One region of the Flavonifractor sp. HCP28S3_F3 genome, then DNA from elsewhere that is predicted to be linked to it. Evidence: a T-box and tRNA genes for the amino acid it is inferred to sense, from the RefSeq annotation. Region 1 holds a T-box; the other holds one or more tRNA genes.
The links. The T-box of region 1 lies ahead of tyrS (tyrosine--tRNA ligase). A T-box ahead of a tRNA ligase gene usually reads a tRNA of that ligase, here a tRNA-Tyr.
Positions count from the first base shown of each region.

Region 2: it encodes a tRNA-Tyr, which carries the amino acid that the T-box ahead of tyrS (tyrosine--tRNA ligase) is inferred to sense. The anticodon was not compared.

Region 1 covers NZ_JBQHUF010000001.1:445,609-452,053, reverse strand. The annotation lists gene dapA (4-hydroxy-tetrahydrodipicolinate synthase) at 7-900, shown strand; gene dapB (4-hydroxy-tetrahydrodipicolinate reductase) at 923-1,681, shown strand; gene ACTNB1_RS02275 (AI-2E family transporter) at 1,718-2,887, opposite strand; gene tyrS (tyrosine--tRNA ligase) at 3,006-4,232, opposite strand; T-box leader at 4,297-4,540, opposite strand; gene recN (DNA repair protein RecN) at 4,607-6,304, opposite strand; gene ACTNB1_RS02260 (arginine repressor) at 6,334-6,445, opposite strand, start outside.
Region 2 covers NZ_JBQHUF010000020.1:494-6,938, forward strand. The annotation lists gene ACTNB1_RS13845 (DUF6483 family protein) at 1-253, opposite strand, end outside; gene ACTNB1_RS13850 (helix-turn-helix domain-containing protein) at 268-897, opposite strand; tRNA gene ACTNB1_RS13855 (tRNA-Tyr) at 1,109-1,193, opposite strand; tRNA gene ACTNB1_RS13860 (tRNA-Thr) at 1,210-1,285, opposite strand; gene ACTNB1_RS13865 (hypothetical protein) at 1,545-1,778, shown strand; gene ACTNB1_RS13870 (sigma-70 family RNA polymerase sigma factor) at 1,759-2,079, shown strand; gene rpoN (RNA polymerase factor sigma-54) at 2,202-3,572, shown strand; gene ACTNB1_RS13880 (HAD family hydrolase) at 3,590-4,249, shown strand; gene ACTNB1_RS13885 (substrate-binding domain-containing protein) at 4,464-5,345, shown strand; gene pstC (phosphate ABC transporter permease subunit PstC) at 5,440-6,306, shown strand; gene pstA (phosphate ABC transporter permease PstA) at 6,322-6,445, shown strand, end outside.

The DNA.
Region 1 (6,445 bases):
CATATTATGCGAGAGCCTGTTTTTACCGGAGCCTGTTCCGCTATTATAACTCCGTTTGACGAGAGCGGCGCTGTCAACTATGACCTGTTCGGCCGCATTATCGACGAGCAGATCCAGCGCGGTGTGGACGCTATCTGCGTCTGCGGCACCACCGGTGAGTGCTCCACCCTTACTATCCGGGAGCACATCGCCGTGGTAGAGTACTGTGTCAAGCACGTCAACCACCGGGTCAAGGTCATTGCCGGCGCGGGAAGCAACGATACTTCCGCTGCCGTCTACCTGTCCCAGCATGCGGAGGACTCCGGAGCCGACGCCCTGCTCCATGTAACTCCCTATTACAACAAGGCGTCTCAGACCGGCCTCATCAAGCATTACGAATACATAGCCGACCGGACGGAACTTCCCGTGATTCTCTATAACGTTCCGTCCCGGACCGGCGTATCCTTTACCGCTGAGACCTACCGCGTTCTCTCCCAGCATCCCCGCATCAACGGCGTCAAGGAGGCCAGCGGCAACTTTTCCCTGCTGGCTCATACCCGTGCCATCTGCGGCGACGATTTCTACATCTGGTCGGGCAATGACGACCAGGTGGTGCCTATGATGAGTCTGGGTGCCAAGGGCGTGATTTCCGTAGTGGCCAACATCGCTCCGGAGGTCATGGTCCAGATGACTCACCTGTGCCTGGACGGCCGCTTCCATGAGGCCTCTCAGCTCCAGCTCAAGTACATGGATTTTATTGATGCGCTGTTCCTGGAGGTCAATCCGATTCCTATCAAGGCTGCTATGAACCTGGCGGGCTATGGGGTCGGCTCCCTCCGTCTGCCGCTGTGTGATATGACGAACGGTCCCCTGGAGACACTGCGCCAGTCCATGCTGAAGCTGGGCCTGCTCAGCGCCTGAGCGCCGGAAAGGATGTTGGAATATGGTCAGGCTCATTATTTCCGGCTGCAACGGCCGGATGGGGCGGGTGGTGGAGACCATCTGCTCTGCTGATCCGGAATTTGAGATCGCCGCCGGCATCGACCTTTTGGGCGCCGGTGATCGGGATTTTCCCGTCTGCTCCTCCCCCGCTGAGTTTCAAGGAGAGGCTGACGTGGTGGTGGATTTCTCCTCTCCTGCCGCGCTGGAGGGATTGCTGGAATTTGGTATGGCGCGGCACATCCCCCTGGTGCTGGCTACCACCGGATACTCTGAGGAACAGCTTGCGGCAATCGACCGGGCTGCGGCTGTAATCCCTATTTTCCGTTCCGCAAATATGTCCCTCGGCGTCAATGTTTTATTGGAACTGGTGCGCTCTGCTGCACGGGCACTGAACGAAGGCTATGACCTGGAAATTGTGGAGCGCCACCATAACAAAAAGGTAGACGCTCCCAGCGGTACGGCGCTGATGATTGCTGACGCCGCAGCGGAAGTACTCCCCTACGAACCCGAGTATGTCTATGACCGACAGTCAGTGCGCCGTGCCAGAGGAAAAACGGAGATCGGCATCTCCTCTGTCCGAGGCGGCGGCATCGTAGGAGATCACGAAGTAATCTTTGCCGGTCGTGACGAGGTCATCGAGCTGCGTCACACCGCTATGAGCCGGGACGTGTTCGCCTCCGGTGCAGTGCGGGCCGCCCGTTTCCTTGCTTCAGTGGGAAAGCCGGGCCTCTACTCCATGTCTGATCTTCTGCAAGCGTAAAAAGAGACCGGAGGGTTTTACCCTCCGGTCTCTTTTTTATGTGGCGGGATCAATCGGTTTTCCGTTCCCGTCAATTCCTTTTCTACGCAGCCGCTTATTAACCCAGTCACGGACAAGAGAGTACAGTACCGCAAAGGTCGGCACACCCAGCACCATACCTGGGAAACCAAACAGGCCGCCGCAAGTTACGATGGCAACAAGCACCCAGATCGCAGACAGGCCGGTGCTGTCGCCCAAAATCTTGGGACCCAGGATGTTCCCGTCGAACTGCTGGAGGCCGATAACCAGGAAGAAGAACCGCAGGGCCGCCCAGGGGTCTACGATGACCAAAATCATCAGACAGGGAATGGCACCGATGATAGGGCCGAAGAACGGAATGATATTGGTGACACCCACCACCACACTGACCAGCATAGGATACGGGATGCGGAAGATCAGACAGAGGATAAAGCAGAGCACACCGATAATGGCGGAATCAATGAGCTTGCCGTTGATGAAGCCTACAAAGATCCGGTTAGCCTGGCTGCACACATCCAGCAGCCAATCCGCCCGGCGTTTGGGCAGGGCGGCGTACATGATTTTTTTCAGCTGAGGAACCAGCCGCCCCTTCCCTGCCAGCATATATACGGAGGAGATGACCGCAGTGATGCCGGAGATCACGCCATTGCCCACGGCAACACCCACATCCAGGATCTGGGGCAGCGCCTTGGACACATTCTCGCTCAGATTGCTCATCAGATCCTGATAGGAACCCAGCATCTCGCTGATCCCGTCACCCTCCAGCTGGTACTGCTCTGTCAGGTCCTTGACCAGAGTATCCAGGCTGGTAAGGTAGGTCTGCATGTTGGCGGCAAGGTCAGTGATACTCTGCACCACCTGGGGGATAATGAGATTCAGCAGAATCACAACCACGGCCAGTGCCAGCAGATAGACTGTGGTGATTGCCAGCACCCGGCGGTATTTGTTATTCTTATAAAGTTTGCGCTCAAAGAAGCACATAGGCGTATTGAGCAGATACGCAATGGCAAAGCCAGCGATGAAGGGAGACAAGACCTTCATAAACATTTTGATGCGTACAGCAATCACATCAAAATGAGTCAGCCCTACATAAAATAAAATGGCCAGCAGTAAGACTACCAGAAGGGAGATAAAATGTCCCTCCAGGATGTACCACTTTTTCTTTCCTCGATCCTCTTGTTCCGGCACGACGCGCTCCTCCTTTGCACCATGTCTGAGTCTTATTCTATCACGCCGGAAAACCGGGTGCAACCAGACTTATGTAAAAAAGGGGCCGCCGCAATCGATACGGCGGCCTCTTACGCAATCAACACACCATGGCCCGGTGGAACACCTTTTTGCCCTTCTTAATGGTAACACCTTCTCCAGCCAGCTGCTCCGCAGAAACAGAAGCATTGACATCCGTGACCTTCACGCCGTCCAGCTCCACGCCGCCCTGCTCGATAAGCCGACGAGCCTCTTTTTTAGAGGGAACCAGACCGCACTTGAGCATCAGATCCAGGATACCGATGGAACCATCAGTCAGATCCTCTGCCGTCAGAGCAGTAGAGGGCATGTTGCTCCGGTCACCACCGTTGGAGAACAGGGCCTTGGCAGCGTCCTGAGCCTTCTGTGCCTCCTCAGTGCCGTGGACCAGCTGGGTCAGCTCAAAGGCCAGGATCTCCTTGGCGGTGTTGAGCTGGGCGCCCTCCCACTTATCCATCTCATCGATCTGCTCCAGGGGCAGGAAGGTGAGCATCCGCAGGCACTTGAGCACGTCCTGGTCACCCACGTTGCGCCAGTACTGATAGAACTCGTAGGGAGAGGTCTTGTTGGGGTCCAGCCATACAGCGCCGGACTGGGTCTTGCCCATCTTCTTGCCTTCGGAGTTGAGCAGCAGGGTGATGGTCATGGCATGGGCGTCCTTGCCCAGCTTGCGGCGGATCAGCTCAGTGCCGCCCAGCATGTTGGACCACTGGTCATCGCCGCCAAACTGCATGTTGCAGCCATAGTGCTGGAACAGGTGATAGAAATCATAGGACTGCATGATCATATAGTTGAACTCCAGGAAAGACAAGCCCTTCTCCATACGCTGCTTATAGCACTCCGCCCGCAGCATATTGTTTACGGAGAAACAAGCGCCTACTTCCCGCAGCAGTTCAATATAATTGAGCTTGAGCAGCCAGTCGGCGTTGTTCACCATCTGCGCCTTGCCCTCGCCAAACTCAATGAACCGCTCCATCTGCTTTTTGAAGCAGTCACAGTTGTGCTGAATGGTTTCAGGGGTCATCATATTCCGCATATCGGTGCGGCCGGAAGGGTCGCCGATATAGCCGGTGCCGCCGCCAATCAGGGCGATAGGCCGGTTACCCGCCATCTGAAGGCGCTTCATCAGGCACAGGGCCATGAAGTGTCCCACATGGAGAGAGTCAGCGGTGGGGTCAAAGCCAATATAAAACACCGCCTTGCCCTCATTGATCATCTTGGAAATCTCTTCCTCGTTGGTTACCTGGGCAATCAGGCCCCGGGCTCTCAGTTCTTCATAACAAGTCATTTTACTTCTCCTTTACTCTCAGTCTGTCCGTTTTTCGCAGGAAAAACGCCCCCTGTCCTTTCGGACAGAGGGCGTTGATTCACGCGGTACCACCTCTGGTTCGCCGCTTTCTCACAAAAGCGGCCTCATGCCGTGCCAACACACGACGGCGCAATAACGGGCGCACCCGACACAGCCCTACTAAGTTACTTCCCGTTCAGGCGGCTGCTCCAGGGTGTATTTCCCATCCTGTCCCCTCCCCCTCTCACCAAACCGGGGGCTCTCTGGGCGGGACGTGGGGCGGTACTTCTCCCTGTCATCGCAGTTTCGTATTGATGTGGATTATAAGCGCTCTGCTTCCGTTTGTCAAGAGGAAAGCTTGTACTCAACAAAACCTAGTTTTTGTGGAGTTTCTTGTATGCCTCGGCGCCGTCTAACAGCTCGCCAGCGGCGTCCAGCGTCGCCTCTGTAATATGCTCTCCTGAGGTAAGCCGAGCCAACTCCTCTTTTCTGCGTTCCCGGCTCAGCCGTTCTACCTGTGTATAGGTCCGACCGTCCCGCTCCCCCTTCTCTACCGAGAAGTGAACGTCCGCCATAGCAGCCAGCTGCGGCAGATGGGTAACACACAGAACCTGTTTGCTCCGGGCCACATCGGCCAGCTTTTCCGCAACCTTCTGAGCCGCCCGGCCGGATACGCCGGTATCTACCTCGTCAAACACCATGGTGCCCACTTGATCGTTTTCTGCCAGCACATTTTTCAGCGCAAGCATAATACGGGCCAACTCACCGCCGGAGGCGATCTTCTGAATAGGCTTTAGATCTTCTCCCACATTGGCGGACATGAGGAATTGCACCTCATCCATGCCAGTCTCGTCCATACCGTAGGTGCCGGACTTGGGCTGAAACTGAACCTGGAAACGCACTTTCGGCATATCCAGCTGGGCCAATTCACGCTGGATCCGTGCCTCCAGAGCTTTAGCGCAAACCTTTCTGGCATGGCTCAGCCGCTCTCCTTCTTTTCTGGCCTGCTCCAATGCTTTGTCACGCTCTTTTTCCAGACGAGCTACACGGTCAGAGGAGAATTGGATCTCATCCAGCTCCTTTTTGCTGCGGGCCAGGTAGTTCAGCATCTCTTCTACGGAGCCGCCGTACTTCTTCTTCAGACGGTGGAGCACATCCAGGCGGCTTTCGATTTCGTCCAGCTCCCCAGGCTCAAAATCAAAACTGTCCCGCAGGTCCCGCACCTGCTCGGCCAGATCGTCTGCAGCGCAGCGCAGCTCGGTGAGCTTGTCCATCAATTCCGCGGCCTGGGTACTGATCCTGGCGGCGGCCCGGAGAGAATCCTCCGCCTCTGCGGCCAGAGCGGCAGCGCCGTCCCGTTCGTCATCGCCGGACAGGGCCAGGTGAGCCCCTTCCACTGATTCAATGAGCTTGCCGGCATTGCGCAGCAGATCCCGGCGACTGGTCAGCTCCTCATCCTCACCTGGTTGGAGCTGGGCCCGCTCCAGTTCGCCGATCTGATATTGCAGATTATCGATTCGCCGGGCCTTCTCCGCCTCATCCATCTGCAGGGCAGAAATCTCCCGGATCAGCACGGTCAGCTTCTCATAAGCAGAGTGGAAGGCGCGCTGTTCCTCCCCTGTGGCACCGAAACCGTCCAGGTAGTCCAGATGGCAGCGCTCGTCCAGCAGCTGCTGGCCATCATGCTGACCGTGGATATTGAGCAATTGCCGCCCCAACTGCCGCAGCTGGGAAACGGTAATAAGCCGGCCATTGATGCGGCAGATGTTTTTCCCATCCGGCTGGATTTCTCGCTGGATGAGCAGATTTCCGTCTTCATCCGGTCCGCAGCCGTTTTCGCGGAACCAGTCCAGATCGGGCAGAGCAGTGAACACCGCGTTGACTAGTGCAGACTTGGCGCCGGTACGAATCAAGTCCCGGCTGGTACGTTCCCCAATGATGGCGCCGATAGCATCCACCACAATGGATTTACCAGCACCGGTTTCGCCGGTCAGGGCGTTGAATCCGCGGTCAAACTGAATGTCTGCCGTCTGGATCACCGCAATATTTTCAATGTGCAGTAAAGAAAGCATATGACCACCTGCCGGAGCTTATCTTCCGCTTATTTCAGCATGGAGTGTATCTCGTTGCAGAACTCCGCTGCATCTTCATTGGTGCGCATAATGAGGATCGCAGTATCATCCCCTGCCAGGCTGCCTACCAGATTGGAAATG
Region 2 (6,445 bases), on a different contig from region 1:
CGTTGAGTCGGGCGTAAAAATCCACCCCGGCCTCCAGGCAGCCCAGTCCGCCCTCCTCGGCGGTCTCAAACAGCAGGTCCTCCCCGCCGCACAGGTCCCCTTCCGCCAGAAGGCGCATCAGCTCCCCATGGAGCCCGTCGGCCTGCACATCTCCGGAGGGCACATACTCCGTACCATCCTTATGAAATACCAGCAGCGCAATGGAGCGGGCCATTGCCTCCACCTGCCGCATCATCCAATCCTCTGTAACCACAGCGTTGCCTCCTTTTACAAATTCCGCACCAGCTTCACCGCCACACCGATGATTCGGGCGGCGCCAGTCTCAAAATCCCTCATGGGGATGATCTTGGGCTCGTAATCCGGGTTTTCCGGCTGGAGGATTACTACACCCTTCTGTGCCCGAAAGCGCTTCAGAGTGGCATCCTCTCCGTCTACCAGGCAGGCCACGATCTGGCCGTTCTCAGCGGTCTCCTGCCGCCGGATGAGCACCAGATCTCCTTCCCGAATGCCTGCATTTATCATGCTGTTTCCAGTCACCCGCAGATAAAAATGCTCCTCCGGGTCAGGCACATCGGCGGCGGCATACCCCTCCAGATCCTGCTGGGCCAGCAGCGGGACACCCGCCCGAATGGTGCCAAGAATGGGTACCACCGTGGTCTCCCGGGGCACAGGCGTCGGAATTCGGGGCACATCAAAGCCCTGGAGCCACAGAGGATCCACTCCGAGAGCCCGGGCTATGGCCGCGGCGGTGCCGATCTTGGGCTCCCGCTGCCCCAGTACATAGCGATTGAGGGTCTGAGGATTCATATGCAGCCGGTCTCCCAACTGCTCATAGCCCAGCCTCTGCTCCTCCATGATCGTGCGCAGGCGGACACCGATGGTGGTTTCCTGCTTCATGCCAAGCCCCTCCCTGTCCCATTTTCGGGGCTATTCTATCACACTTTATCACCAAACGCAATGTATTTTTCTCGTATCCTCTTGACTTTTATCTCCAAACGGTGTTATTATGTCTACACATTAGAACTTATGTTCTATATCTTGTTCCTTCAAACACCAATCGGTGAAATTTTTACAAACAAAAACGCCCCACCTACTGGCGGGACGTTTTTGGTGGAGGAGGGTGGATTCGAACCACCGAAGCGAATCGCAACAGATTTACAGTCTGCCCCCTTTGGCCACTCGGGAACTCCTCCATATGAAGTTGAACGATGGAGCTGGTGGACGGACTCGAACCCCCGACCTGCTGATTACAAATCAGCTGCTCTACCAACTGAGCTACACCAGCATACCAGCTCGTCCACAGCGAAGGTTATTTTACCAGAAAGGATGTGTTTTGTCAAGAAAAAGTATGCTCTTTTTTTGATATTTTTTTAGGAGGGGAAAAGAGATCCAAATCTTGGTTTGGACGGACCCGCTGCGGGATGTGCAGCGGGTCCCACCGGCAGGCTGGTGCCGCCGGTGCCGGGGAGAGCTGTACGGGCAGGAGCGGGAATTGTGTGCCCGCTGCCTGGCAGCCATCCGGCAGGAGGAAAGGGAGGAGAGACATGACCTTATTGGAGCTATCGGTGGAATACCGGACCAATGCCGAGGCACTGCAGGAGCGGGCTCTGCTGCTGGAACGTCAGCAGCGGGAGGGGATGGACGAGGCCAGCCGGGTACGGCTGGATGACCGCATCAAGCTGCTGCGGACCATGTGGCGGGAGGCCAGGGACCTGGCGGTACTGTGTGAGCGGTATTACGAGAGGGGGTACCGGCGCAATGTCAAGTACACGATATAGAAGAGGCGGCATGTACGCCGCAGACATGGCGGCCTATTCCCGGGCCATGGCCGAGGACAATTCCCAGCAGATGGCCCGGCTCAAGCACAATCTGGTGCGGGCTCTGCGGGAGGATGTCACGCCCCGGCAGCGGGAATTTCTGCTTCTCTACTATGGAGAGCAGCTCAATATGCGCCAGATCGGGGAGCGGCTGGGGGTGGACAAGTCTACCGTCTCCCGCACTATCAAGCGGGGCGAAGCCCGGCTGCGGCGCTGCCTGCGCTACGGCGCGGAGGCCTTTCTTGAGCAGACCCGCAGCTAAGCCGCCAGCATTTTCTACATGCTCAGCCCGGCTGGGCAGTTGAAATCAGTCCCAGTTCCGTGATATACTGTCTCCCGAACAAGACGAGATATGACGTTTTTCGCAGAGGGAGGCCAAAGGCATTGGAACTCAATCTATCTCAGAAGCAGACGCAGACGCTGTCCCCCCAGATGATGCAGTCCATGGAGGTTCTGCAGATGGGCTCTCAGGAGCTTCTGGAATACATCGAGGAGGCCGTGCAGGAAAATCCGGTGCTGGAGCCGGAACAGAACTACGATAAGCAGGACGAGTTTTCCGTCCTTCGGCGCAAGCTGGAATGGCTGGAATCTACCGACCCTCAGAACCGCTATTACCACCAGCAGGACTCCGAGGAGGAAAACGACCCGCTGAACAATTACGGAACCGTACGGGACGACGATGAAAATCTCTATTATTACGTGCTCTCTCAGCTGAAGGTGATGGACCTGGAGCCGGAGGTGATGGAGGCCGGGGTCTTCCTGGTGGAGAGCCTGAACCAGAACGGCTGGCTGGACGAGCCTCTGACCGACCTGGCCGCCGACCTGGGCTGCACCATGGAGGTCATGGAGCAGGCTTTGGAAGCGGTGCAGTCCCTGGAGCCCGCCGGTGTGGGAGCCCGGGACCTGTCCGAGTGCTTACGGCTCCAGCTGGTCCGCCGCACACCGGTGGACGAGCTGGCGGTGCGTATTGTGGACGGCTATCTGGACGCCCTGTCCAAGAGCCGGTATGGACTGATCGCCCGGGAGCTGAAGGTCACCCAGGAGGAGGTACGCGCCTCCTGCGACCGGATCCGCAAGCTCAATCCCCGGCCCGGCACCGGCTTTGCCGCCCGGGAGAACCTGACCTATATCAATCCGGACATCATCGTGGTCAGCTTCCCTGACCATTTTGAGCTGCTGACCAACGATTATTACTTCCCCACCCTGAACATCAGCGGATACTACACCAAGCTGATGAAGGAGAGCGAGGATGACGGCGTCAAGGAGTACCTGACCGGAAAGGTGCGGCAGGCCAAGTGGATGGTAAAGGCCATCGAACAGCGCCGTTCCACCCTGATGGCCTGCGCCGAGTGCATTCTGGACTTCCAGGAGGCCTTCTTCCGCAAGGGACCGGGCCACCTGGTGCCCCTGTCTCTGGCCGACGTGGCCGAGCGCATCGGGGTCCATGAGTCCACCGTCAGCCGGGCCACCAAGGACAAATACATCCAGTGCTCTATGGGAGTTTACCCGCTGAGCTATTTCTTCTCCCGCAGCCTGGGCCCCGTCTCCGCGGGAGACGACGCCGCCTCTCCTGACGCGGCCAAGGCCCTGCTCAAGAAGCTTATCGCCGGTGAAGACAAGAAAAAGCCCCTGTCCGACCAGAAGCTGTGCCAGCTCATGGCCGCCCAGGGCTGTGTCCTCTCCCGGCGCACCGTGGCCAAGTACCGGGACGAGCTCCACATTCCCAGCACTACTGGCCGGAAACAGTACGAATAAGGGAGCGAAGAGACCACATGCAGTATAAGGCAGTCTTTTTTGATTTTGACTTTACCCTGGGCGACTGTTCAGAGGCTATCGTGGCAGGCTTCCGGTACGCCTTTTCCAAAATGGGCCTGCCGGAGCCGGGCTATGAAGCGGTACGCCGAACGGTAGGCATGCCGCTGGAGGAGGAATACACCTTCCTCTCCGGAGATCCCGACCCGGAGCACCGGGCCAGATTCCGGACCCTTTACACCGAAAAGGCCGGACCCATGCAGGCGGAGACCGCTGTGCTGTGTTCCGGCGCCCGGGAGCTGTTGGATGCCCTCCATCAGGCGGGGATCCCCGCTGGGGTGGTCAGCACCAAGCGGACGGACACCCTGCTGTCCATTCTGGAGGCCCGGGGCGTGGCCCCTCTGTTTGCCTCCATCACCGGCGGCGACCGGGTGACACATCCCAAGCCCGACCCGGAGGGACTGCTCTCCGCCATCGCCGCTCAGGGGCTGTCCCCGGAGCAGGTGCTCTACTGCGGTGACACCGTCATCGACGCCGAGACCGCCCAGCGGGCAGGCGCCTCCTTCTGTGCGGTGCTCAACGGCACCACATCCGCAGAGGATTTTGCCGGCGCCGGATTCCCTATGGCCCACGTGGCTCCCGACCTGTGGGATCTGAAGAACTGGCTGGGATTGAACTGAATCAAATGTTAGGCCGTGCCGCGGAAGGTTCCGCGGCACGGCCTTTTTTCTTTTGTAAAGTGGTATGGTTCGTGTAAAGTCGGGCATTCTTATGTCAAAAAGGGGCTTTACACAGTCTTTACAAAGGCTTGAAGGACAACTTTACAATTGCCAGATATACTGATAAGCGTTCCCAGAAATGAAGAAAACTATGCATGATTGGAGATCGAACAACATGAAAAAGAGAACTCTTGCCCTGATGCTCTCCGCCGCTCTGTGCGTCGGCCTGCTGGCTGGCTGCGGCAGCAACGGCGACACCACCGAGACCCCCGCCGCCGGCTCCAACAGCCCCGCCGCTGTGGAGTCCGAGGCTCCCGCCACCACCGAGCTGTCCGGCACCGTCAACACCAACGGCTCCACCTCCATGGAGAGCGTGATGGGTTACCTGACCGAGGGCTTTAAGGAAGTCCAGCCCGGCATCACCATCAACTACACCGGTTCCGGTTCCGGCGCTGGCGTCACCGGCGCTCAGGACGGCACCTGCGACATCGGCCTGGCCTCCCGTGACCTGAAGGACGACGAGACCGGCGTGAAGCAGATCACCGTTGCCAAGGACGGCATCGCCATCATCGTCAACCCCGAGAACCCCGTGGCTGACCTGAGCCTGGAGCAGATCGCCGCTCTGGCTACCGGCGAGATCACCAACTGGTCTGAGGTTGGCGGCAACGACGGCCAGGTCGTGTTCATCGGCCGTGAGGCTGGTTCCGGCACCCGCGACGGCTTTGAGTCCATCACCGGCACCGAGGATGCCTGCAAGTACCAGAACGAGCTGACCTCCACCGGCGAAGTGATCGCCAACGTGGCTTCCAACCCCAACGCCATCGGCTACGCCTCCCTGTCCGCCGTGGACGAGACTGTGAAGGCCATCACCGTGGGCGGCGTGGCTCCTACTGAGGAGACCGTTCTGGACGGCACCTACGCTGTGCAGCGTAACTTCAACTTCATCATCAACGAGAGCGCTGAGCTCTCCGACGCCGCCAACGCCTTCATCGAGTGGGCTACCTCCGCTGAGGCTTCCAGCCTGATCGCTGACGCCGGCGCCGTGCCTGTGGCCTAAAACCTGACCTGATTCTTCACGGAAAGTACCCCCTCGAACCCGAGGGGGTACTCGCCATGATATGACCTATCCTACGAAAGGCCGGTAATCTGCCATGAAACAAAAGCTCCGCCCGCTGGAAGTCTTTATGAATCTGCTGTTTTTCCTGTGCGGGCTTATCGCTATCGTGTTCGTACTGTTCATCAGCGTCTATCTGATCATCTCCGGTCTGCCTGCCATCAAGGAGATCGGCCTGGTGGACTTCCTGTTCGGCAAGGAGTGGGCCTCCACCGCCGCCGAACCCAAATTCGGTATTCTCCCCTTCATCCTCACCTCCATCTACGGTACCGCCGGCGCCATCGTGCTGGGCGTGCCGGTAGGCTTCATGACGGCGGTGTTCCTGGCCAAGGTGGCGCCGCCCAAGCTGGCCGCTGTGGTCCGCCCGGCGGTGGACCTGCTGGCCGGTATCCCCTCGGTGGTATACGGCCTTATCGGTATGATGGTGCTGGTGCCCGCCGTCCGGGAGCTGTTCAACCTGCCTGACGGCGCCAGCCTGTTCTGCGCCATCATCGTGCTGGCCGTTATGATCCTGCCCTCTATCATCTCGGTGTCCGAGACCGCCCTGAAGGCGGTGCCCCGGGAGTATGAGGAGGCCTCCCTGGCCCTGGGCGCCACCCACATCGAGACCGTGTTCCGGGTGTCCGTCCCGGCGGCCTCCAGCGGTATCGCCGCTTCCATCGTGTTGGGCATCGGCCGGGCCATCGGCGAGGCCATGGCCATCATCATGGTGGCAGGCAACGTGGCCAACATGCCCGGGCTGTTCAAGTCCGTCCGCTTCCTCACCACCGCCGTGGCCAGCGAGATGGCCTACGCCTCCGGCCTCCAGCGGCAGGCCCTGTTCTCCATCGCTCTGGTGCTCTTTCTCTTCATCATGCTCATTAACGTGGTCCTCAACACGCTTCTCAAACGGAAGAAGGGGTGATATACTGTGATTGCAATTAAAATGCAGCCTCTCTCCGGAAAACGGAAGGCATACGACCGGGTGCTCCGGTTCCTGCTCTACTTCTGCGCGGTGCTGACCTGCGCCCTGCTGGTGTTCATCATCGGCTATATCTTTGTGA